Regions from separate parts of the Paenibacillus sp. FSL M7-0656 genome, predicted to be linked through region 1. Evidence: a T-box and tRNA genes for the amino acid it is inferred to sense, from the RefSeq annotation. Region 1 holds a T-box; the other holds one or more tRNA genes.
What was found. A T-box is a leader RNA that pairs with one kind of tRNA and senses whether it is charged. The one in region 1 lies ahead of MHI01_RS25190 (valine--tRNA ligase), so its partner is inferred to be a tRNA-Val.
Positions count from the first base shown of each region.

Region 1 (12,562 bases):
GATCTGATGGAACAGATTGCTCCAACAGGACCAATCTATCAGGCAGGTACATTGAGCGGGAATCCGCTGGCTATGGCAGCAGGGTATACAACGCTCAAATTGTTAACACCAGAGGTCTATGACCGTCTGGAGACATTGTCTGCACGTCTGCAAGCCGGATTCGAGAAAAATGCAGCTGAGACGGGTATTGCGATAACCATTAACCGTGTGGGTTCCATGGTTTGTCCATTCTTCAGTGCCGTTCCAGTAACCAATTATGATATTGCCAAAGAAAGCAATCTGGATCAATTCCGTCGTTATTTTGCGGCCATGATTGATCAAGGTGTGAGTGTTGCGCCTTCGCAATACGAAGGTATGTTTGTCTCTGGTGTGCACACGGAGCAGGATATTGACGATACGATTGAGGCGAATCGTAAAGCTCTTCAATCGCTATGACCATCAAAAGTTGGAAACGCCGCGGGGAATGGCTTGAGCTGATGCCAGGGAAAGCCGTAACAGGCAGCTCGGACAAACCGATGGCTGCAGAGCAATGGTTATTGTCTGAGCTTCAGTTTCCGGAGAAACTGCTCCGTCAGCTGAAAGCAAACCAAGGAATACAACTTGCAGGGGACCGGCTTCGGCTGGCCCTTTTTGCGTCCCAGCCAATCGATGTTGAGCCACGCTGGGCTGATGTGGATGTATTATATGAGGATGATTTCTGTCTGGTTATGCACAAACCTGCAGGCATGAAACTGCATCCAGATGGAAGCCGTACCGATCAGGCGATCACGCTGGATCATGTGGTTGCCTCTTATTATGAAATGAACGGAATACAGGCGAGCGTACGCCATGTTCATCGACTGGATGAGGATACAACGGGACCTGTCCTATATGCCAAAAATGCTTTTGCCCTCGCCAAACTGGATGAAGCGATGCGTCGTAAAGAGATTGGTCGCCATTATGTAGCTATTGCAGGTGGACAAATTCCCCTTGAACTCCACAAAATTGATGCTCCGATTGGCAAGGATAGACATCACAAGCAGCGCAGACGTGTCTCGGAAGGTGGACAGGAAGCTGTTACTCATGTGGAGACCGTCGAAGTGTGGGAAAGAGCAACCCTTGTACGATTAAAGCTGGATACAGGACGAACACACCAAATTCGTGTACACCTGAGTTACGCGGGACACCCGCTCATTGGTGATTCGTTGTATGGTGGTAGAGCGGATGCCATTGGGCGACAAGCACTTCATGGAGAGATGCTTAAGTTTAGTCATCCGTTAACCGGAGCGATGATTGAAGTGAACGACCGTTGGCCATCCGACTTCACACAATTGGCAGAGCGAGAGGGGTCTTACTAGTACACTATATAAGTTCGACTAACTATTTACACGAAAACGGAAAGGACAGAAACAACCAGAAGAAGTAAAGCGTTCGCCTAAAAGCTTTCTGAAAGAAAGCTACTTCGGAAGCATAAGCTATCCCCGGTTTTTCCCTTTGAAGAAGGGAATCAAAAAAAATCTGGGGATAACAGTGATCGGAAGGTTGTTCTGTCATTGGAGTGACAGTGTAAATAACCATGAGTTGAACATATATAGCAAGGTTTTTCAAAAGGTGGCATGCTCCTCTCATTCAAGGCATATAGATGGGGTAACGAAGGATTTGGACCATGGATCAGTCCCATGAGAAGGATCATGGTGAACATATGCCGAAAGGAGGACGCCACCTTTGTTGAATCAACCTTATGGTTTGCGGTTCGATATTTATGAGCGCGTTCATTTGTCTGAGGGAGTCCCTGCGATTGAGGAACTGGAGGAGATTGAACTATACCCGCGCATTCAAGTCATAGGGCAGGATGATCATGCCACGTTAAGAGGACATCTTTTACTTACAGGTGCGTACAGAGGAGAGAATGAGGCTTCAGAGGAGCTCAAACATTTCATTCCCGTGGAGATCACAGTGCCGCTGAACCGGGTCAGATCGATTGAGGATATTTCCATCGAGATCGAAAATTTTGACGTGGATCTGTTATCCAATCGCAGTCTGAACATTACAGGCGTGTTGTCGCTACGAGGTATCGAAGGTTTTCCTGTTGAAGAGCCACAAGTGTGGTCAGCAGATGAGTTTACAGTTGTTCATTCACCTGATGCTCAGCAATCCAACCGTTCCGATGAAGCAGCACAGGCAGGTAGCGATCCCAACACATTTGCACAAGAGTACCTGCTCCAGCGGAGTGAGGAAGAGAGACTTACGAATGCAGCAGAACTTGCATATGGTGCTCCGGAATTCGCTGACCTGTCCACACGGGAAGAGACATTAAGGAATAGCGAAGAATGGCAGCAGGATTATGCGAATGCGTCATCCGCAGAGCCACTTCAATCTGAGGAGCTAAGTGCGGAGTACGTTAACGAAAACAGACAACCTGATGCAAATGAAGATCCCGCATCTCTGACAGCGAATGGAGATGAATTGGCATCTCATGAGCAATACAGCGAACCTTCTCCGATCTCGTCATTTATGGCTGAGACCGCAGATCGATTAGCTTCTTACCCTGAGTCGGAACCATTGTTGCCTCTGGAAGATGAGTCTTCGGGTTGGTCCGAGCCTTCCGTGGATGCATTGCCTGCGAACTCGAGAAGTGCAGATCAAGCAGTCTCAGAGCCTACTGCTCAATCATCTAATGAGTTGGCATCACCGGATGTACCGGACGCACCAGAGGTATGGCACTTCGAATCCGCGAGATCTGTACCTCAGCAGGAGAATCAGGCAGTTGCCGATGTCCCGGGCGAATCACAGGCGGAGAACTGGCAAGGTGTATTTGCTTCGTCCGAACCAGGCAACGCTGAGGAAGACCGGCCGTCTTTTGAAGCGACTGGGGTAGACGAGTTCGTACAGAACGAAGCATTTGTTCCTGAACCTGTAGCTGAGACGGAAGACAAGCCGGAGCTGAAGGTTGCTTTTGGCAGCAAAAAAGAATCCGCACCACGGCAAGAAGAGGGCGTAGGTATCTCTTCTTTGTTATCCTCCGGTAGAGCGGCACGCGATGCTGAAGTGGAGCGAGGCGATGAGGTTCCTGCGGGTGTGGTACAGGAAGAAACGTATCCAGCTGATGATGTGGAATGGAAGAACCTGTTCCTGGGAACGATCGTGGACCAGACCCCGTTCCGCAAGGTGAAACTTTGCATCGTTCAGCGAGAAGATACACTGGATGCTATTGCAGATCGATATCAATTGAGCACGAGGGAACTTCAGTTGTATAACCGATTATCTGAGCAGGTTGTGGAAGAAGGTCAGATATTGTACATCCCTTAATCCGTAGTTAAAGCCTTCGTTACGACCCGTGATCCCCTTGAGGATTGCGGGTTTTTGCATGATTCGTCCTAAACCTGCATTCCAGCGCTCTTTATCCGCTGTTGTCAGGTTGACTATCGCGCACGAGCAAGGTATGATGTGTGTAGGTTTTTTGAAGAACAACGTGGAACGGGAGTAGTAGACAGTATGACCTTTCAGAGAGTGGAATTGCAGCGCTGTGAGATTCCGCAGGAACCAACTGATCGAAGTCGCCCGGGAGTTGCCTGTTTGAATACAAGGGATGAATGAGATCTATCGTCATTTATTTCTGAGGTAGGATGGGCCGGTAGCAGCCGTTATCTGCTTGAAGTGTCACGTCATGTACAGAGGGTGAAGTCTATCTTGCTGTAGGCGTGAAACAAAGGTGGTACCGCGAAAGCTAACCTTTCGTCCTTTGATGGATGAAAGGTTTTTTTGTTTTTTTTGGCGAAGATGATGAAGTAACGGAGGAATGACACATGTCTGAGGAAAAAAAATCAGCTGCAACAGAAATGCCGACCACTTACGATCCTAAGGCGGCAGAGGATAAATGGTACTCCACCTGGATGGAGCGTGGATATTTCAAAGCCGGTCAACGTAAAGATGCAGAGCCGTATACGATTGTAATTCCACCCCCAAATGTGACCGGTATGCTGCACATTGGGCATGCGCTTGATTTTACACTGCAGGATATTCTGATCCGCACCAAACGGATGCAAGGTTATGACGCACTGTGGCTTCCGGGTTCCGACCATGCAGGTATTGCTACCCAAACCAAAGTGGAGCAGAAGCTGCGTGAAGAAGGTCTGACTCGTTATGATCTGGGACGTGAGAAGTTTCTGGAGAAGGTATGGGACTGGAAAGATCAATATGCCACTACCATTCGTCAGCAATGGGGCAAAATGGGATTGTCGCTTGATTACTCACGTGAACGTTTTACGCTGGATGAAGGTCTGTCCCAAGCGGTTCGTAAAGTATTTGTTCAACTGTATGAAAAAGGCCTTATTTACCGAGGCAAACGTATCATTAACTGGGACCCGGTGAACCGGACAGCTCTGTCCGACATTGAGGTTGAATATAAAGAGGTTCAGGGTCACCTGTACCATCTGCGGTACCCGCTCAAAGACGGAAGTGGCTACGTTACAGTGGCAACAACGCGTCCTGAAACGATGCTGGGTGATACAGCGGTTGCTGTTCATCCGAAGGATGAGCGTTATGCAGATATGATTGGTAAAGTACTTGTACTGCCTATCATTGGACGCGAAATTCCAATTATCGCTGATGATTATGTGGATAAAGAGTTTGGAAGTGGTGCAGTTAAAATCACGCCTGCGCATGATCCAAATGACTTTGAAGTAGGTCTTCGTCATGATCTGCCTCAGATTACGGTAATGGATGAGAGCGGCACTATGAATGCTGAGGCAGGCAAGTATCAGGGACTGGATCGCAGTGACTGCCGCAAGCAGATTGTTGCTGACTTGAAAGAGCAGGGCGTATTGATCAACATTGAGGATCACACGCATCAGGTTGGACACAGTGAACGTACCGGAGCTGTTGTTGAGCCGTATCTGTCTACACAGTGGTTCGTTGAGATGAAGCCACTTGCAGAGAGAGCGATTAAAAAACAACAGAGCGGCGAAGGGGTTAATTTTGTTCCAGATCGTTTTGAGAAAACCTATCTGAACTGGATCGAGAACGTTCGTGACTGGTGTATTTCCCGTCAACTGTGGTGGGGACATCGTATTCCTGCCTGGTATGATGAAGAAACAGGTGAAATCATCGTATCTGCTGAAGATCCAACAACGCTGCCAGAGTATGCTGGACGCAAGCTCAGACAGGACGAAGACGTACTCGATACTTGGTTTAGCTCCGGCTTATGGCCATTCTCCACACTAGGCTGGCCGGAAGATACGGAAGACCTGAAACGTTATTATCCGACAAGTGTACTTGTGACAGGGTATGACATCATATATTTCTGGGTTGCACGTATGATTTTCACTGCACTGGAATTCACCGATGAGATTCCGTTCAAGGATGTGCTGATGCATGGTCTTGTTCGTGATGCAGATGGACGCAAAATGTCCAAATCACTGGGCAACGGTGTAGATCCGCTGGATGTGATTGAGAAATACGGCGCAGATGCAATGCGTTACATGATCTCAACCAGCAGCACGCCAGGTCAGGATCTCCGTTTCCGTTGGGAACGGGTGGAGCAGGCTCGTAATTTCGCCAACAAGATCTGGAATGCTTCGCGCTTTGCATTGATGAATCTGGAAGGATTCACCTATGAGGAACGTGACATCAGCGGAGAGCTTGGTACAGCGGATTATTGGATTTTGCACCGTCTGAACGAAACTTCCCGCGATATTACGCGTCTAATCGAAGCGTATGAATTTGGGGAAACGGGTCGTGTGTTGTATAACTTTATCTGGGATGACCTGTGTGACTGGTACATTGAGTTTGCTAAGCTGTCCTTCTATGGGGAAGATCCGGTTGCCAAGAAGAAAACACAATCCGTGCTTGCTTATGTGCTGGATCAGACCATGCGCCTGATTCATCCGTTTATGCCATACATCTCCGAAGAGATCTGGCAGCATCTGCCGCATGAAGGTGAGACCATTACGTTGGCATCTTGGCCGGTATATGATCCTGCTCTTGAGAACCCAGAGGCTGTTGCCGAGATGAACCTGCTTATGGATACCATTCGTGCAGTGCGAAACATTCGTGCAGAAGTGAATGTGCCGATGAGCAAAAAGATCGAGCTGATGGTCAAAGCAAATAGTGCTGAGACGTCCAGCATCATTGCGCGTAACAGTCACTACATCAAACGTTTCTGTAATACGTCCGAGTTCGATAGTGGGCTGGATTTAAACTCACCGGATAAGGCAATGACTGCGATCATTACGGGGGCAGAACTATACTTGCCGCTCGCAGGTCTTATTGATATCGAGCAGGAAGTGGCTCGTTTGGAGAAAGAGTTGGAGAACCTTGAGGGCGAAGTTCTCCGTGTAGAGAAAAAGCTGGCGAACGAAGGCTTTGTAGCCAAAGCTCCTGCCAAAGTTATTGAGGAAGAGCGCGCCAAACAAGCAGATTATTCCGATAAACGGGATAAAGTGATTGCACGAATCAAGGAACTTAAAGGTTAATATATGTGGGTCGGATGGAGAGCCATTATGCCATCCGGCCGCTTTTTTCACTCAAACTCGGGACCGAAGGTGAATCAGATGACGGAATTAGACGGGACAGATGCAGCAGCTCCTTTACTTACGTACAACGAGGCCGTGGACTGGATCAATGGCCTTATTCCTTTTGGCATCCGACCTGGATTGGAACGAATCGAGAGTCTGATGTCCATGTTAGGCAATCCACACCAACGTCTCAAATTTATTCATGTCGCGGGAACGAACGGCAAAGGTTCGACTTGCGCTTTTTTGACGTCAGTGCTTCTTCAGGCTGGATATGATGTGGGTACCTTTACGTCGCCTTATATCACCAAGTTTACAAACCGTTTTCAATACAACGGTGAGGATATTCCTGAAGAAATCCTGCTTAAGCTCTCGAACCGATTACATCCACTGGTCATGGAAATGGCCTCCACTCCGCTTGGATCACCCACAATGTTTGAGGTGTCCACGGCTCTGGCGCTTCTGTACTATGCAGAGGAGTGTTACCCTGACGTTGTGGTATGGGAGACGGGGCTAGGGGGAAGGATGGACGTAACGAATATTGTCGCACCTGTTGTGTCCGTCATCACCAACATTGGTATGGATCATACGGATGTGCTTGGAGATACGATTGAGCAGATTGCTGGAGAAAAGGCAGGTATTATCAAGCCGGGAGTACCCGTTGTGACTTGCGCGACTCAACCCGAAGCTGTGAAGGTGATTCAGGAGAAAGCACAGCAGCTTCAATCAAGCGTGTATTTGGCTGGAGATCAATTCTCATATCATAGACTGGACAGCAATGAGAACGGACAATCTTTTCATTTTACAGGCCCGTTCCGTGATCTGGACGTTCGCATACGCATGCAGGGTTCACATCAATGTGACAATGCAGCGGCCGCACTTATGGTGCTTGAATTGCTTAGACAATACATGGCATTTATGCTGGATGACAACGATATTGCACTTGGACTGGAGAATGCTTTCTGGGCAGGAAGATTCGAAAAAGTCGTCGATGAACCCCGAATTGTGCTTGATGGAGCACATAATCCGGAAGGGGCAGAGTCACTGGCCAAGAGCATTATGGATGTCTATCCGCACAACAAGTTAATTTTGATGATGGGTATGTTGGCAAATAAGCATCACGAAGCGTATTTGCAGCATATACTGCCACTAGTGGATACGCTGATCCTGACCGAGCCAGATTTCCGACGCAAAATGGATGCAGCCGAATTGCTGCAGATTGTCGAACGGGTACGTCCCGCCATTGCGAAGCAGGAACTGGAAATCATCGTCGAGCCCGAATGGGCAAAGGCACTTGATCTATTGAAGTCACGGACGGAAGCGGAAGATCTGGGGGTGGTCTCCGGCACACTGTACCTGATTGCGGATGTGCGGGCAGCCCTTTTGCATCAAACCGATTCTGAAAAAGGTTGGTGAAAGTTTTGTTAAATACATCGGAACACGTTCATTTTATAGGGATTGGCGGATATGGCATGAGTGCCATCGCAAGAGTTATGTTGGAAATGGGATACACCGTTACCGGATCGGATGTCGCTTCACAGGAGTTGACCGAGAAGTTGGCAGCCAAGGGAGCGAAAATATATATTGGACATACGGCAGAGCACGTCACTGGAGCAGATCTTGTTGTCTACTCTACAGCAGCGCCTGCTGATAATGTGGAACGGGTAGCAGCTGCAGAGCTGAACATTCCGATTCTGCATCGTTCCCAGATGCTTGCACGTTTGTTGAACGAACGTAAAGGTGTGGCTGTAGCTGGGGCTCATGGTAAAACAACCACTTCATCCATGATTGCACTTGTTATGGATAAATGTGATACAGATCCGACATACATTATTGGCGGAGAAATCATGAATGTGGGTACCAACGCGAAGGCCGGTCAAGGCGACTGGGTAGTCGCTGAAGCGGACGAGAGCGATGGTTCATTTTTGCAGTACCATCCATGGCTCGGTATTGTAACCAATATTGAGGCAGATCATCTGGAGAATTACAACAGTGATTTTGAGGAGCTCAAAAGGGCTTATGTGCAGTTCCTGAGCCAGATTCGTCCGGAAGGAACAGCGATTGTGTGTTCTGACGACGAGAATGTTCAAGCGATTTTGCCAGAACTCAAGTCACGGATTACAACCTATGGTATTGATCGTGCTGCAGATTATACGGCAACGGATATTGTATTGGGCGATCGCCGTATCTCCTTTACGATGAATCATCAGGGTGCTGCTATGGGCACGGTGGAATTATCAGTGCCGGGTAAGCATAACGTTTATAATGCGATGGCTACTGTGATTACCTGTCTGGAAGCAGGCATTCCATTTGAGAAGATTGTGGCAGCTATCATCCAGTTCCATGGAGCCAAACGTAGATTCCAGGTATTGGGCGAGGCGCGCGATATGCTGATCATCGATGATTATGCTCATCACCCGACTGAGATTGAAGCTACCATTAGTGCCGCCAAAGCAACGGGCAAACGCATTATTGCGGTATTCCAGCCACAGCGTTATACGCGGACGTTCTTCCTGCTGGATGCGTTCAGTCGTGCTTTCGCGGAAGCGGATGAGGTGCTTATTACGGACATCTATTCTCCTGCGGGCGAAAAACAGATCGAAGGGGTAACCTCAGCCCGACTGGTTGAACTGATCGTTCAAAACAGTAATGCTTCTGCACGTTACCTTCCTACAAAAGAAGAAGTGGTAGCTGATCTGCAACATCGTCTGCAGCCAGGAGATCTTGTGATTACGATGGGCGCAGGTGATATTTGGAAAGTCGGCGATACACTTGCCAAAGGTTTGAAATAGATCAATTGAGAAATCGCCTGTCTTCGATACGAAGCAGGCGTTTTTTGCGTTATATGGAATGTATTCTCCAGTCTCTGCATATAGCTTATATAAATGGGACAAAGGAGAGGGTACGGGTGAGCAATGCTAGAATGACGTTTCGCTTCGGGGATCATGAGTCGGACAAGCCTGAAAACAAGAGGATATCTGCGTCCAGTCCATTGGTGACGTTAAGTGAAGAATTACCGCATAATCAACCGCTAACGCCTAAGATGGATACAACCCCATCATGGACGCCTGAGGATATCCCCGGAGACTGGGGAGAGACGGTGCTGACAAGCTCTACTGTACCTGAACCTGACGAACGGGTGAGTCATGATTCGAACTTGAACTTGGATGAGGCCCATTATTTTGGGAACCGTTCCGGTTACGGTTATGTTAATCACACCGATAATCCGGAGGAAGAGCGTCGTGATCTGCCCAATATCCATGATGATCAAGGCCACGACTGGCTTGCAGATTCGGAGAACTATTCCTATAAACGCAATCGCCCTCCAAGGGGATGGAAAATGATTGGTTCTGTCACTGGGGCACTTGTTACCGGAGCGCTTTTTGGTATGGTTATTCTTTCGTTTTTTAATAAAGAAGGAGCCGCGAAGCCAGGCGATCTTCTGCCCGTCAATCAGGCAGTTTCTACTGTGACGGGTCAGGAGGGGACTGCAGGTACAGAACAGCAACTTCAGACAGCTACGACTGGCAGCACGTATTATGCACTTCAATACGGTGTATTCAGTTCTCCTGAACGTGCTGAGCAGGCCAAGCTTGAGCTCGCTCAGGCAGGTATAGCCGCAGGTTCTGATCCTGAAGACGGCAATCGAGTATATGCAGGCATTTCGGCTGATCGTGAAGAGGCCAAGCTACTTAGCTCCAGGCTAAAAGCCCAGGGAGTTGAACTGTATGTCAAGGAGATTGTGAACCCTGAGATCAATCCGGCTATATTCGGTGGCAAGCAAGAGGATGTGCAGCTTTTCTTCACAAACAGTTCTGCACTGGTGGAACAATTATCTACCTTGTCCATTCAGCAGCTGGGACAGTCTGTTCCGGCAGCAGTTTCTACAGAAACGATGACCGCGATTCAAAATAAGCACGAGTCATGGCTGACGGGATTGAATAGTCTTACACCTGGCCTGACCGCAGATGTACAACCTATTATTGGTGGAATGGAGAAATCAATGAACAGTGCAATTACGGCTATAGCGGAGTACAACAAAAACCCGGATGATGTACACATGTGGTCCGTGCAGTCCGATCTGATGGAATATGTACTACAGCAGAAAAAATGGCTCGAAGCGATAAAGCAGTAACATGCTCTTTCCCATAACAACGCTTGGAAATACCCATCCGGCAAGGAACTGGAAATAGTTCCCCTTGCCGGATTTGTGTTTGTATTGACGTACAAAACCCCGTATAATAATGTGGGTGTCAAAAAATGGCGAGGGAAGATTACCGATGAAAAAAAACTTCGGCATGTTATTGCTGTTTCTGCTGCTCGGCTGGATGGCCGGAGCGTGGATCGCCAAGGCACTGCAGCCTGTAAAGGCAGTAGCCTTTCTTACGAAAGCCACGACCATACGTTGGTCGCCACAGGCTGATCTGGATATTATCAGTTATGATATTTCACTTCAATTTCAAATGAGCCTTCTGAGTCTGATCGGTATGATTGCCGCTGTGTGGCTTTATCGCAGACTGTAGGAGAATGACGAGTTATGACGAAAAAAATTAAACCAGTGACATCTATTATCGTGATTCGGACAGGATGTTGCCGTGGCATAAGGAGCCGTTCATTTTGGATAACACACAACAGCGCCCTATTATTCTGGCCTCCACATCGCCTCGGCGCAAAGAACTGATCGCATCACTCCACCTAGCGTTTGATGTAATACCAAGTCATGCCAATGAAGATACACCACCAGAGTGGACACCTGAACAGACGGTACAGGAACTTGCTTTGCGCAAGGCGCTTGCCGTGTATCGTGGGCTTGAAGGCCGCGAGCAGGAAGCCATTATTGTTGGTAGTGACACCGTTGTTGTTCTGGATGGTGAGATTCTAGGCAAACCCTTAGACGAAGCGGATGCTGAACGTATGTTATCAAGACTGCAGGGGCGCGTACATCGGGTGTTCACGGGTGTCGCTTGTATTGATGCGGGCAATGGACAGTCGTTAGTTCATTACCGCCAGACCGATGTAACGATGAAAGAGCTGTCGGATGCGACCATCCGTGCTTATGTGCAGACAGGTGAGCCTTCAGATAAGGCAGGATCATATGCCATTCAGGGCATTGGTGCTTCACTGATCGACCGCATTGAAGGATGTTACTTTAATGTGGTTGGCTTGCCGCTATCTTTGCTAAGTGATATGTTGGACGGGTTCGGCGTACATGTGTTGCCACGAACATGAATGAAGCCAAATGTTGTGAAATGAAAAGAGGGAACATATGGAGTCGCCTCAATACATGATGCGCGACATCCCCCAGGAAGAACGCCCGAGAGAACGCATGATGGAATACGGGGCGGGCGCCTTAAGCCATGCTGAATTGCTGGCAATTTTACTTCGAACAGGCACAAGACAGGAATCCGCGGTGCATATGGCACAGCGGATTCTGGCCGAAGCGGGTGGCATTCGCTCGTTGATGGATTTGAGTCTGGAAGAACTGACCGCGATGAAAGGGATCGGCAATGCCAAGGCTGTGCAATTAAAAGCTGGCATTGAGCTGGGTCATCGGATTGCCAAGAGCAGACTAACTCAGTCGACTTCAATTCGTACACCGCGTGATGCAGCTGATATCCTGATGGAACAATTGCGTTACTTGCAAAAAGAACATTTTGTGTGTCTCTTTCTGAATAGCAAAAATCATATTATTGCCCAGGAAACACTCTCCATGGGCAGCCTTAACGCTTCGATTGTACATCCACGTGAAGTGTTCCGGGCTGCCATCAAATGTAGCAGCGCATCGATTGTGTGCGCACACAACCATCCGAGTGGTGATCCTACGCCCAGTCCGGAGGATATCCAAATAACCAAGAGACTGATTGAAGCAGGCGCTATTGTTGGCATTGACGTGCTTGATCATATTATTATCGGAGATGGAACGTACGTAAGTTTGAAGGAGAAGGGCTTAGTATAATATAATGGTTGGCGTTGATGTTTTCCTATGAATGTTAACGGCGTTGTCCGTAAAAGATAGGTTCACTTTACAAATGCAAAAAAACAAATGCGAATATTAGCTCCACGTATTGCGT
Region 1 covers NZ_JBBOOT010000001.1:5,718,534-5,731,095, forward strand. Annotated here, with positions in the region: gene hemL (glutamate-1-semialdehyde 2,1-aminomutase) at 1-435, shown strand, start outside; gene MHI01_RS25180 (RluA family pseudouridine synthase) at 432-1,337, shown strand; gene MHI01_RS25185 (LysM peptidoglycan-binding domain-containing protein) at 1,705-3,288, shown strand; T-box leader at 3,444-3,725, shown strand; gene MHI01_RS25190 (valine--tRNA ligase) at 3,786-6,452, shown strand; gene MHI01_RS25195 (bifunctional folylpolyglutamate synthase/dihydrofolate synthase) at 6,531-7,907, shown strand; gene murC (UDP-N-acetylmuramate--L-alanine ligase) at 7,964-9,283, shown strand; gene MHI01_RS25205 (SPOR domain-containing protein) at 9,400-10,626, shown strand; gene MHI01_RS25210 (DUF4321 domain-containing protein) at 10,772-11,014, shown strand; gene MHI01_RS25215 (Maf family protein) at 11,109-11,720, shown strand; gene radC (RadC family protein) at 11,758-12,447, shown strand.

Region 2 (12,562 bases), 860 kb from region 1:
TGCTACGCCATGTGTGGTGAAGAACACCATGTTTTGATTAAAATCCGTGTACGTTCCATCTGCTTTATAGGCACGGACCATACCATATTTCTGATTTACGTTTTGAAAAAAAGTGATTCCGGCCTTGCTATCCTTCGATTTAATGCCAACCTGAACTGAGATTCCAATGTTCCCGTTTAATTGTAGCGCTTCCAAAGTGATTGCAATTGCGGTTACTTTCGAGCTGTCAATCAGATGTTTCATTTTTAACTCTGCCGTGGCTCCTGCCGTTGTCGGAGTTGTAACGGTAATGGTCCCTCTGTCGGGCAAAGGCTCAAACGTAGGGGTGCCCACCACCTCCACCCAATCCGGTAACGTTCCGTAAAGAAAATCGGCCACAAGCTGTTTGTGAACCTTTCCAAAGGGCACGATCTGACCCGTTGCATCACGTATAACCATCTCTACACCCCCACCGAATAGGCTACACCGATATTATGATCGGTATTGTAATACACGTACACTACACCGTCCATAACGGACACCATCAAGGACTGCATGTTGGTCGTCTCCCAAGTCAATGCCGGAAAATATATATCTGTAGGTTTGTCCAGCAGTTGACGAAAGTCTGCGCTGATCTTGGCAATGGCAGGCCGAGCTACCGTCGTAACCCCACCGGAAGCATAAGCTGATAACATACCCAGCCACCACATGCTCCCTTTGTACATAAATACACCAGCATTGGGTCTCGAAATGTTCTCTCCTGCACTTAAAGTGGCATCATTCCCACCCATTAATGGTCTTGGATCAGCTAACCAGCTACGTCCGTCATGTGAATGCCAGATACATTTACGACCAAAGTCCCCACCGCCCATCACTGAGAAACCGATCCATTTGCCACCATTTCTGAAACACGAAAAATATCCGGTATGACCATCACCTGGGAACCCGGGAGGTTTGTCCAAAATCAAACCCACTCTTGTCCAGTTGATCATGTCTACAGAGGTCGCAAGTGCCGTTGATTGATTGATTCCCAGTCCGTTTTGTTGATAATACATAAAGAACAATTGTTCTTCATCGTTCCAGATCACAAATGGAGTTTCCGTCGAATTCCCAACCACAGTATCGAGATACACCTGTCCGTGTTTGGTCCATGGTCCTGTCGGGCTGTTCGAGTAGGCTAGTCCAATTCCTCCGATGTGATTATGGTTGGTAGAATACGTAGCATAATAATCTGCTTTTGCATCAGGGATAAGCCCCTTCACCTTGATCGCCCGAAACCAATAGATCGATTGAAGACCCGCCATTGCAGCGGTATACATAGGATTGTCCATTTTTTTATCAAATTGAGGCGTGTACATCCGTCTGGTTTCTGCATCACAATAATCATAAGGCGCAACGGCCCTGTTTGCCTTCATCGCTGCGTCGAGTGCTGTCTGAGCAATATTTTCAGTCATAGACATGGGAACTCAACTCCTTCGTGAGCAGGGTATTACCATTTACCGGTCGCGAATATAAAATATCCGAAGTGTCCTTTAATAGGATTGAATAATCAACAACATTACCCTCATTCGCAGTCGGCTCCTGAGTAATACAAATGATAGGACAAATTCTAGCATTATATGAATACGCTTTCATTTTGTTCATTCCTTTATTTCCTTTACAGTTGTAATCAGCAACTGTCCCTTTCATTGGTACGCCCGGATAATGTTGATCCTTCATATTAATCCCTCCTATTGTTTTCTCCCGATAAGTATATTCATGAAGTTGCCTTTGTGTTAAAGCATTATGCCCATCTTGCAGCCTATTATTCTAAGACTGGTTTTCATATAAAACATAAACAGGTTAACCAATACAAATTGGCTAACCTGTTTGAACGAAGAGACTGCAAAACCAATTACTTATTACTCCGCAAAAAGTGAAGATATGGGATTCGTAACTTTTTTATTGGATTGCTCCTTGCCTTGGTTATCCAATACATAGTACTGATAAAAGTCGTTAGTGAATCCGGTAGACTCCTGTATTTTCAGCTTAAAAGCTTCAAATGCCACATCACTCAGATGATCCTCATTCCAGAAATAATGAAGCATCAATCGATTCTGGTTATAGGGATGTTTGATAACATATGCACCAGCGGCGAGAGGTTGATTCATGGTATTTTTCCAAGGAAAACCCGTCTGTTTCGTTCGATCAATAATGTTGAATTTTAAAGCCTGCACCAATCCGTTTGACTTGGCATTGCCAATGACAATAAGGTTGCTGTTGCCGATCTCTTTTTTCATCTTTTGCTTCAGTTCCTTGCGATCCCTTATAATGTCGTATTTCATACCAGTCATATCAAGGAATCCGGTCAACTGATTAACCATATCTTCCTGCTGTTTAGTTGCAAGCTTACTCACCTGATCGCTGAGCACAATGGTTAATTCCTCGCCTTGAAGGGCTTTGTACATCAATCGATTCATCACTTCATAAGGCAGATTAGGAACCATACCCATGACAGCCTGATATTGCACTTGTAAGACATCATGCACATAGGCGGCGGTCTCTTCTTGTGATAGTTGGTATTCCGGCTTTAAGACAAAATCAGGCTGATATAGGGCCATCTGCATTTCTGAACGTATTTCTTTACCAAGCACATCTTCAATGGTTTGAAGCAGCCCCTCTACCGTTGCATTTTGGTACACGTAGCGTTTGAAATATGTCCTCATCAACTCGTCAAATTTCTCTTCACCGACGGAACGGTAAAGCTGATAGATCGCTTGTCGCCCCTTCTGATAATATACCAAACTTGCCAAATCCCCAGCTTCATCGTTTGTTGACGCAATCGCCATATCTACGGGCGCAGTATCAAACTGTATGGATCTGAACCCATTTAGCTTGTCTCCCTGTTTCTCGGCAAAATACATCATGGAGAAATCAGCAAAGCCTTCATCCAGAAAGGATTCTGTCTCCGAGTTATTACCGATCAATGCATGGAACCACTGATGCGCTATTTCATGAACAAATGTTGTGTCTTCTTCTGGAACCGCACCATTTTGAATCTGTCCCATCTGAATGAGCCTGGCATACTCCACGGCAACGCCTTGTACATACGTCTCGACAATTCGGAACTCTGGATAGGGATACTTGCCATATTTCTCACTATAGAAATCGATGACCTTGAATGCCTGATTAATGTAGCGGTCAACTATCTTTTTCTTGGATGGATCATCGTTGTAATAATAGTATTCCACCGTCAGACCGTTACGAGTAACACTCTCCACTTGAAGGTTTGGGCTAGCAAAGAATACAAACTCCCTTGTGTTCTCGGCCACAGCAGAAACAACTTTACGACCATGTTCTGTACTGTTTTGAGTAGTGATCGTACCCGGCATAGCTACCTGATACTCATCGGGAACATTGAATTGAACTTCAAAGTCCGATGAGGTGTAATAATCACTCTCAAATGTTCGACTATACGGTGCCTTGTTCCATTGATGCTCAACCTCGTCGTATACAGACATCACCGGGAACCAGTGTGCACCATTGATCATGTCCTTGTAGTAGGAAACTCGCTGTGAGCCATAGGGTATATTCAACTGAAACTCCAGTTGGAATGATACCGATTCCCCTGGTTGAACGGGCTTCTTCAATTGCACGGTCAACGCCTGGTTTTCCTTATGGAAATCCAGCGATTGGCTATTTGCTGTTACAGCCTGAATATCGATGCCACCCAGAAAGTCCTCCGCTGTCTTCTCCGGGTGATCTTCACTAATCTTCTCATTATGCTGTTGGTACATGCTCGCCTGTGTAGACTTGGAGAGGTTTGCGTCAGCATATGTATGAAGGACCAGCTGCTGGAGTGCATCCTTGCTTGTGTTGCGATACGTTACCTCCTCGCTCCCCTGGATCGTCATTTCCTTCTCATTTAATCGAGCCTGAATCTGGTATTGAATCGGCGTCTGCTCTAGAGAGTCTTTCTGTGTGTTATATATCTTCATAGATACAGGTGCTGGGCCTGCTTCCGCGGCAACAACCCCCATGTTGGCAAGTGGGCTTGCTGCCAGTATTAAAGCCAGTGTACCCGCGATCCCTACTCTGGCTAACTTTGATGTAAATGGACTTGAATAATTCATAAGTTCTCTCCTTCTCCTGTTCTATGTTGACCTCATGACCAAGTATAGAAGACGAACCTTACGCTGAATTTATGTTTTATTTAAGTTTTGTTTAAAAAGAGGAAGAGAAACTGAAACTATCGCAAATCGCATTCATGTCTGTATGTAAAAAAAGAAAAGAAGCCTTACAATGTAAGGCTTCTCATGTATGATCTGTAGTGGGCTCGAACCACTGACCCCTACCCTGTCAAGATAGTGCTCTCCCAGCTGAGCTAACAGATCATGATATATAATTGTTTCCCAATCAAGTAACAGTATCATATCAAGTAACCGTGTTCATTGTCAATGATTTATTTGGTTATAATTCACCCGAAATGGTGCACAATAAAGGAAAGATTACCATTTCAACACGAGGTGAATTCCCTATGAGAAACTTAACAAAACGGTCAAAATCCAATAAATATACATTTACCAAATGCTTCTTTCTCTTTGCTGGGCTTGTGATTCTCAGTACAAACGTTACGGGTTGCGGCTTGGAGAAGGATGAACATACGGTACAATTCCAACAATTACAACAGCCCAATGAAAATGGTGAGTCTCTGCCGGTCTGGCTGGACGTATACTCCAAATCTGTAATTCAAGATGTGTATTCTCCACGAGGAAGCAGTGAAGTCTTGCCGTGAAGGTTAACAGGTGAATTACTCATCTTCATCCCACTTGCGTGAGTATGCTTTCTTCGTAACATAATACAACAGAGTAATCATTCCCGCCGACATTAGCAATGTAATTATCATGATGCCTGTCATGCCCATCACTACCCCCTCCTCTCCCAATATGTTCCAGACTTCACTATACAGGAAAAACATTTTTTTGTATAATTCAGTCTGATATGTCGCGCAAGAGCAGAAAGAAGGAATGGAATTGGCAGCTGAGATTAGTTATGTATCAACAGAAGAACAACTGGAGCAAGCCCTGGGAATTCGCCATCACGTATTTGTTATCGAGCAACAGGTGCCTGCCGAGATTGAGATTGATCAATATGATGTCATCAGTCCGGATGTGCATCATGTATTGTTAAGTACGGATGGCCAAGCTGTAGCCACAGGACGTCTGATCTATTACAGCAAGGATACGGCCAAAATGCAGCGGATCGCAGTGCTTGAATCTCATCGTTCATTTGGTTATGGACGTGTGCTTCTGCTCGCGATGGAGGAGCTGGCACGTGAACTCGGCTTATCCTATTCTGTACTGGATGCGCAGTGTCAGGCACAGAAATTCTATGAAAAACTGGGTTATGAAGTGATTTCGGAAGAACCTTTTTATGATGCAGATATTCTGCATGTTCGTATGAGAAAGAGCTTGTAAAACCTCGACGTTGGCAGCTCTTATCAGCATATGATGCATACTTCCGAGGAAATCGGATAGGCTAATCAGGTAGACAGATTCCTATCTCGTCATATAAGGAGAGTGTGACATCATGGATCAAACGACACGCGAGAGTTTCACAGCCGTACAGAAAAATGGTGACGGTGACCTGACAGCTTTTCAAACTTCAGCAGGACGTGTACTGGATTATCAGCAGGCACTTGCAGAAGTAAAAGCTGGCGCTATTGCCGGTGTGAATGTATTTAAAGGCAAGGATGGCGAAATGTACATTCGCGGAGATGCCGACGGTGACCCAACCAACAACCTGGACCAACTTCCCCATTTCTAAAATAGATGCACATGTCGTACATGTGACACAGTAAGCGCCGATCCGGATATCCGGGTTGGCGTTTTCTTATGTTCACTGGAGGGTGTCTTCAAACCTACTGAAAGCCGAACTCAGGCCCACGAGCGGTAACGAATCTGAGGCGTCTTATTCAAGGATTTGAACCCTCCTTAGAAATCTAAGGAATCTGAGACACGTTATATCAGAATTTTTGGCCTTTTATAGCGTTTTTGTCAGGGGATACGGGGAAATAAGGTGTCTGATGTTCCTTACAATCTAAAAAGAGGAGCGGAAGGCCAAATAAGACGTCCTGTGTTCCTCAGAAAATCATCTACTCATTCGCCAGGATCAGCCAACTTGGACTCCCAGACTGTTTAGATGCTGACATCCATCATCGTCGTATAGCTTGCTTAAGTTTGAAAACACACCCTAGTAGTCCGTAAAATATTTTGCGGAGTCCCCGGAAGGCTGGCTTTTACGAATCGGTTGTTGTACCTGTTCCCATGCCTGCAAAATCTGTATCCCTTCCAGAGTAGACCGGTTCTCCCACGCGATGTGTCCGGTGCGTTCAAGCTCCAGCAATGACTCATGAATGTAAGCTCTGCTTCGTCCCGTCTTGTTCTCGAGTTCATCCATACGCGGCAGCCTGCGCCGTTGTCCTGCATAGTTCACCATAATACGCAAAATCTTGCGTTCAAAGTCGTTCAGCATACTTTACCTCCCCATTCAGATCGGTAACAGGACGCCATGCCAGAATACCTTGCTCCAGAAATGTTCGGGGCGAGCCTTCTTTTCCCGCTGATGCTCTAATCATCCCGCCACGTACACTGTTAATTCGAATCTGTCGCTGCGTAATCTGCCCTGCACGATCCATGTAGACAAGCTCCACCATCTGGCCAATATATTTCCCTAGCATAATCATCCCTCCGATAAGAACGTTTGTTTGTATTTCATATTATATGCGAACATAAGTTCTTTATTCAATAGTAAAAAAAGGATTTTGTAAAATAAAAAAAACCAGACTTTCACCTTAATGATTAAGGCAGTCTGGTTCAACCCATAGTATAGCTAATATGAAAACATGGCTTGTAATGACCAAGTCCAGCGGATCAGTGTCGATCCGATTCGGAAAATTGTACTTTCTTTAATTGCTGTGTAGATGGATTAAAATCAACATTTACATAGACTGCGAATTGTTTGCCGTCTTTCGCACGAACCCATAGCTTGAACTGTTCCCGTGATTGATCTGCTGTTAGAGAGGTGCGACCGATATGCTTATAGTCCAAAATATCCACATTATACTTGGTCTGTGTTTCTTTGACCGCAATAATTCCCCACTTCGCATAATCAGGGATGGCGGCACCTGTGCCTGATGTAATTCCGGCTAAACTCAGAACTACCGACATGACGGTAACGATGAGCATTCTCATTTCACTCACTCCTTGAGACAATATGTTTCTGTTATATTGCCCGTCCGGGTTTCATTTTACACGAATAAACGAAAGATCCAGGCCAGTGGCCGTAGGGAAAAAGGAACCACATGAACAAGTCGGTCAAACGAATCAGGAGGCTCCGTCCGGAAACTCATTCCCCAGTCACCCGAGAAAAAGTGTTGTTGTGTCTTCGGCTCCTCAGGACGATCCAACCCGTATTTCTTTTCAAGTAACTGCCTCGTTTGTTCATCCACCTGAACCTCGTTCGTAACGTCATATGCTGTGGCAGGCTGGCTGCTTATGTACATCTGAATCATTAGAAACATCACAATCCCAACTATTTGTATCCAACGCTTGTTCATCTCTTACTCCTTTATGGATTCATGACTCTCTTCTCTTGTACGTGAAGACTCGTTTGAATGTTTGATTATACATAAATTTGACCGTATTGGAAATAACAAATGGGAGAAGAGTTGGGGCATGCGTTATGCGATGCTTAAGTCCCATTTGGTTGATTTTTTGTTTAAAAAAACCAATAAACGTGTAATAGGCCATGACAGAGTGACTCCACGATCTGAAACCCTACACGATCTGCAATACCAATATGAGGAGGTTACACCCGAATGTTCAAACGCTTGGATGAAATCCTGATTGAGATTCCCAATGTCGAGAAGCCAGATCCGAATGCTGCGGCAGCCATACAAGAATTACTCGGCGGCAAATTCGGAGAAATGTCAACGTTGAACAACTACCTCTATCAATCGTTTAATTTTCGATCCAAAGAAAAGCTGAAGCCCTTCTATGACCTCGTCATGAGTATTACGGCCGAAGAATTGGGTCATGTTGAGCTCGTGTCTCATGGTATTAACAAGTGCCTCAGAGGTTCAACCGAGTACAAAGAACCCGACGATACACCGCTAGGTTCCGTAAAAGATGCTCGTCTGTCGTATCACTACCTGGCAGGTGCACAAGGCGCAATGCCTTTTGACTCTATGGGTAATCCATGGACGGGAGCAAACGTCTTCAACAGTGGCAATCTGGTCGAGGATCTGCTGCATAACTTCTTCCTAGAATGTGGCGCTCGTACCCATAAAATGAAAGTATATGAGATGACGGATCACCCAGCAGCCCGGGAAGTGGTTGGTTTCCTGCTGGTACGTGGCGGCGTGCATGTTGTCGCATATGCAAAAGCACTTGAGATTGCAACTGGCGTAAATGTGACCAAGCTGGTTCCTATCCCTTCACTGAACAACAAAGCCTTCAACGAGGCTCGCAAATATGAAGAAAAAGGGGTACACACTAAGCTGTATACCTATAGTGATAAAGATTTCAATACGATCGGCCAGATCTGGAAAGGAACTCACCCGGAAGATGGACAACCTCTTGAAGTCATTCAAGGGATACCTGAAGGATTCCCGATTCCAGAAGCCCCTGCGGTCGAGGAAGAGTTCGCACCGGGCATCTCACAAGAAGACTTTAAGGAAATTGCACGTCGTCTGAAAATGGCGGGGAATATTGCGGATTAAGGAACAATTTGTTTAACAGGTTCTTTCCCTATATATAGGTTTTTTAACTCTATGTTTAAGTGAAGCCCTCGAACCCTGCTGCTTAATGCAGAGAGGATTGGAGGGCTTTGTTATACTAAATTTATGATACAATTTTATGGTGCAAAATAAGTATGTTGTATGCACGTCATTTCCTGAGAACTTAGCTGTAAAAGTAAACCGGATCTCTGCTGACATCGTTAAACTTAGTTAAACTCCAACACCGATTCCTCACGCTGACTCATGACTTCAATTAGCATGTTGGCACCCAGACGAAAACCTTGTGCAAACGCTGCTTCCGTATGCATGCCCTCACATCTGCCACACAAGTCAAATAACTGTTCAAGCTCAAGAAATTCATTCTCACTCAAACGATTCTTCCATTGCTCTGTCAGAGCTGCAATCTGCCGCCCTAACGCTTGGTATTCAGGATGTGTCGGCATCATCATCTCATCCGGTCGAAGTCGTCCATTATATAATGCTTCTAATATCGAATTCATGTGCATCCTCCTGTATATCAATTCGCACCTCACTTGAATGAACGTTCTGCACATGGTAGGATATTTATGCAGTCGCTCATTTAAGTGATTGCGGGATAGGAAGCAGCGGTGTTCTTCGTCGGACTCAAGCTGCTTCCTTTTTTATTTTTGGAGTTCGTCGTAAATCTTCTCAATCCCTTTGCGAACGATGTCTGATCGATTCGTATTCAGCTTCTCAGCCGAAATATCGAGCTTGTTCATAATTTCCTCGTCAACACGTATCTCAATCGTTCTGCTTTTGGGTTTGTCAGATTTAGGCCGCCCCATCTTTTTGGCGGACATTGCTTCACCTCTTTTTTTGTCCTGACAACAATATATTATTGTCAGGACAAAAAGTCAATGTATTTGTAAAACATACGTTCGTTTTTGTGACAGCAGATTCATAGATAAATGTATAGTCTATAATCCGTTTGAATGATAAAAAAACAACCTTGAACGGCTAGGCGCCCAAGGTCGTTAGAGTACTATTCACTCTTCCATTGGCTTTCCATATCTCACTAAGACATGCCAGAGTAATTTTAACTCTTGTAGAACTTCTCTGTAGGTTCCTCTATCGCTCCAATGGCTTGGGTTTCGTTTCAAGTCCATAGCTGCGGAACCAATGATATCTGCATCAATCAAATCACTTTTTGCAATTCTTTTGGCTAGTGAAGGCATCGAAGTACCTCGAAAATCCATTGGAACGTCATCAACCAATAGTGTAAAGCCCATGTGCCAATGGAGATCAATGGAATACTTTAAACATATCTGCTCTAAGATTCTTCCTGTATGTGTGCCTTTAAATGATGGGTCGGCAACAAGCAACTCTACATCTTTTTCAAGGGAAATATCACCATGAACCTGAGCTTCGATATAATGGTCCAGATTTCGGTTTGGCTCTTGGTTAGATGGATTTTGGAATGGTTTCTCAAGATTGACGAGCATATGATCGATTAACTTTTGAACCGTTAGATTTCTTTCACCAATGGCAAAACCACTATTGAATACATCCCTCATAAGAGCAGCCAAAATGAGGTCAAATTCCTCATACGTTCCCTTTTCCTCGGGGTCTTGGTGAGAATCCAAATATGTATACGTGCAACGTTGAGAGACCTCAGTGGATAAAAGGAAGTAACATGATCCAAAACGCGGAGCAGGTCCATCGGGATGTAACATAACATTGAGTGCCCCATACTTGGGCCGTTCACTATTGGTTGAGCCATTTATTTGGTACGCTCCGCCAAACATTTTATTTTCCCAAACGTCACGTTCACCACCTGAAAATGCGGATACACTTCCATTCGATAAGAAAGTCTCAAACTGACTTTTATAAACTCCCTGCTCAAGTAGTGCTTCAGCCACGCTTTTCATGGTCGGATCTAATCGATCTGGGTGAAAGTGTAGCGCAATACTTGCATGAGATTTTAGTTTATTGATAGCTTTTTCAAATGTCTTCAGCTCGATGTTGGACATACGAAGGATTTCTCTAATGGTTTGCTCCGCCTCATTTTTGCGGCTTCTTGCATAATTGGTTACATGCTCTTGAGCTAATTGCTGAGACCTTGATAGTTTCATGGGCAGAGGAGTCCTTTCCCTTTTTATAGAATCATAATGGCGTTTTCCTTGTTTACCATATAGATTGTAGCCTAATTATAGTTTTGGATCTTCAATCTATTTTTCTAGGGATTAGTTCATTCTCAGGGAAATTCCACCAATTGGATTCCTCATAATAAATTGTTTTTGCCCAAAACTCAGGGGACTCATGAAAAATCAGGTCTTCTTCTGATAAAAAATCATTGCCTTCCCAAAAAGAATTAATCCTGAGAAAAGCTTCCTTCTCTGAAATATCAAATAATTCAATTAATAGTTGAACAATGTACAAACAATATATTTCCGAACTCAAAAAGGTAGGGAAAAGAAGTTGGTATTTTAGCATTTTTATCACTCCATCTTCAATATTTCAGTCTTTCTTAGAATGCTAATTCCAAGTCTCTATGTATCCAACCTTCATCTTTTCCAAAAGCTCCAAGATAACCTCATCCAACTCCTCTAGTATCTCATCATGTGTAGGAGACTCCAGTATTCTTACCAAATCCGACCGTAACATACTTAGATGAGATACAGGCAATCGATCAATTAATCCAACCAAAATAAAATATTCCCAAGTAGAATCTTGGGTTTGCAATACATCCTTAATATGAGGAACTAAGTCCTCGCCTAGTCTCAATAGTATATCCTCTACCGGCTTAGAGATAGGCCAATTCCCGTCTTGCAACCACTCCATAAGCTCTGGGATGATAACTTTTAATTCGACATCACTGAACTCACTTAACTTACGCACCGCTTCATAATCAAACTTATCGCGGGGAAGGCACTCCCTAAAATCCATTTAAACTTCCTTCCTCATCTCAATGTGCAAAATCATAAACTCCCTCTGTTACTCTACTGGCTCTATATCCTCTACTCTGATCTCAATTTCATCTTGATTCTGCGTTGTTGACATCGCGTCTCTTATGCGAATCGCCCACGTTCCTGCATCCTGATAGAATTGTACATCTTCAATCACAGGAACACGTACTTTTTCTCCATCTGGTGAATATAGTCCACCTCGAATAGCGTCCGCCTCACTTAGATGAGCACCGTATGGAGTATTTGGACAAGATACCGCTATCTTTTCTGCTCTGGCCTCCCCAGGATAGGGTTGATTTTCCGGGCCTCCATCCGTCCAGACTTCAACATAAGAGCCGATCTGCGGATCAGGCGCATTGGAGAACCATTTTGCCGGATAATACCGACTTCCTCCTCCGTTCGCACTGAAATCCTCATATGCAGGATCAACCACAAGAATGGAATTGTCTTTGCGTTCAACCACATAACCAGTGAATCCATCTTCACTTGGTGCATTCGCTTGAGTCTGCACAGAGTTGCATTCGTTTGATCCTGAACATCCCGTAAGGCATACGATTAGGATTGAGAGCAATATGAGGACTCGATGAAGATTGGACATCTGTAAATCCCCCTTTAATAACACCTCTTTCTAAATTTAACGTTCCATATCAGTTTATTGTTACAAATACAGCGGTTAGCTCACCCTTAACTTCCTGACGGGCTCAACACGATCAACCCAAATATTCACTTCTTCATATCCCTTTTATACACGTACCTTCCCCATACCACCAACGCCGCACACAACAAGATCACACAATAAGCCCATACAAAAAACATGGCAAGCCCCAACCCGATGTTGGCATCCAGGCGCTTATCAAAGATCTCTGTGTATAGCGAA
Region 2 covers NZ_JBBOOT010000001.1:6,573,764-6,586,325, reverse strand. Annotated here, with positions in the region: gene MHI01_RS28760 (hypothetical protein) at 1-438, opposite strand, end outside; gene MHI01_RS28755 (hypothetical protein) at 441-1,439, opposite strand; gene MHI01_RS28750 (hypothetical protein) at 1,426-1,698, opposite strand; gene MHI01_RS28745 (M1 family metallopeptidase) at 1,881-4,091, opposite strand; tRNA gene MHI01_RS28740 (tRNA-Val) at 4,280-4,352, opposite strand; gene MHI01_RS28735 (hypothetical protein) at 4,496-4,753, shown strand; gene MHI01_RS28730 (GNAT family N-acetyltransferase) at 4,992-5,435, shown strand; gene MHI01_RS28725 (DUF3892 domain-containing protein) at 5,548-5,784, shown strand; gene MHI01_RS28720 (hypothetical protein) at 6,211-6,492, opposite strand; gene MHI01_RS28715 (hypothetical protein) at 6,476-6,697, opposite strand; gene MHI01_RS28710 (DUF3889 domain-containing protein) at 6,891-7,211, opposite strand; gene MHI01_RS28705 (hypothetical protein) at 7,268-7,576, opposite strand; gene MHI01_RS28700 (manganese catalase family protein) at 7,838-8,740, shown strand; gene MHI01_RS28695 (DUF6809 family protein) at 8,965-9,258, opposite strand; gene MHI01_RS28690 (ribbon-helix-helix domain-containing protein) at 9,400-9,579, opposite strand; gene MHI01_RS28685 (DUF3626 domain-containing protein) at 9,766-10,851, opposite strand; gene MHI01_RS28680 (hypothetical protein) at 10,943-11,212, opposite strand; gene MHI01_RS28675 (DUF5071 domain-containing protein) at 11,255-11,665, opposite strand; gene MHI01_RS28670 (DUF3221 domain-containing protein) at 11,714-12,283, opposite strand; gene MHI01_RS28665 (hypothetical protein) at 12,409-12,562, opposite strand, start outside.
Region 2: it has a tRNA-Val gene. The T-box ahead of MHI01_RS25190 (valine--tRNA ligase) is inferred to sense a tRNA for this amino acid. The anticodon was not compared.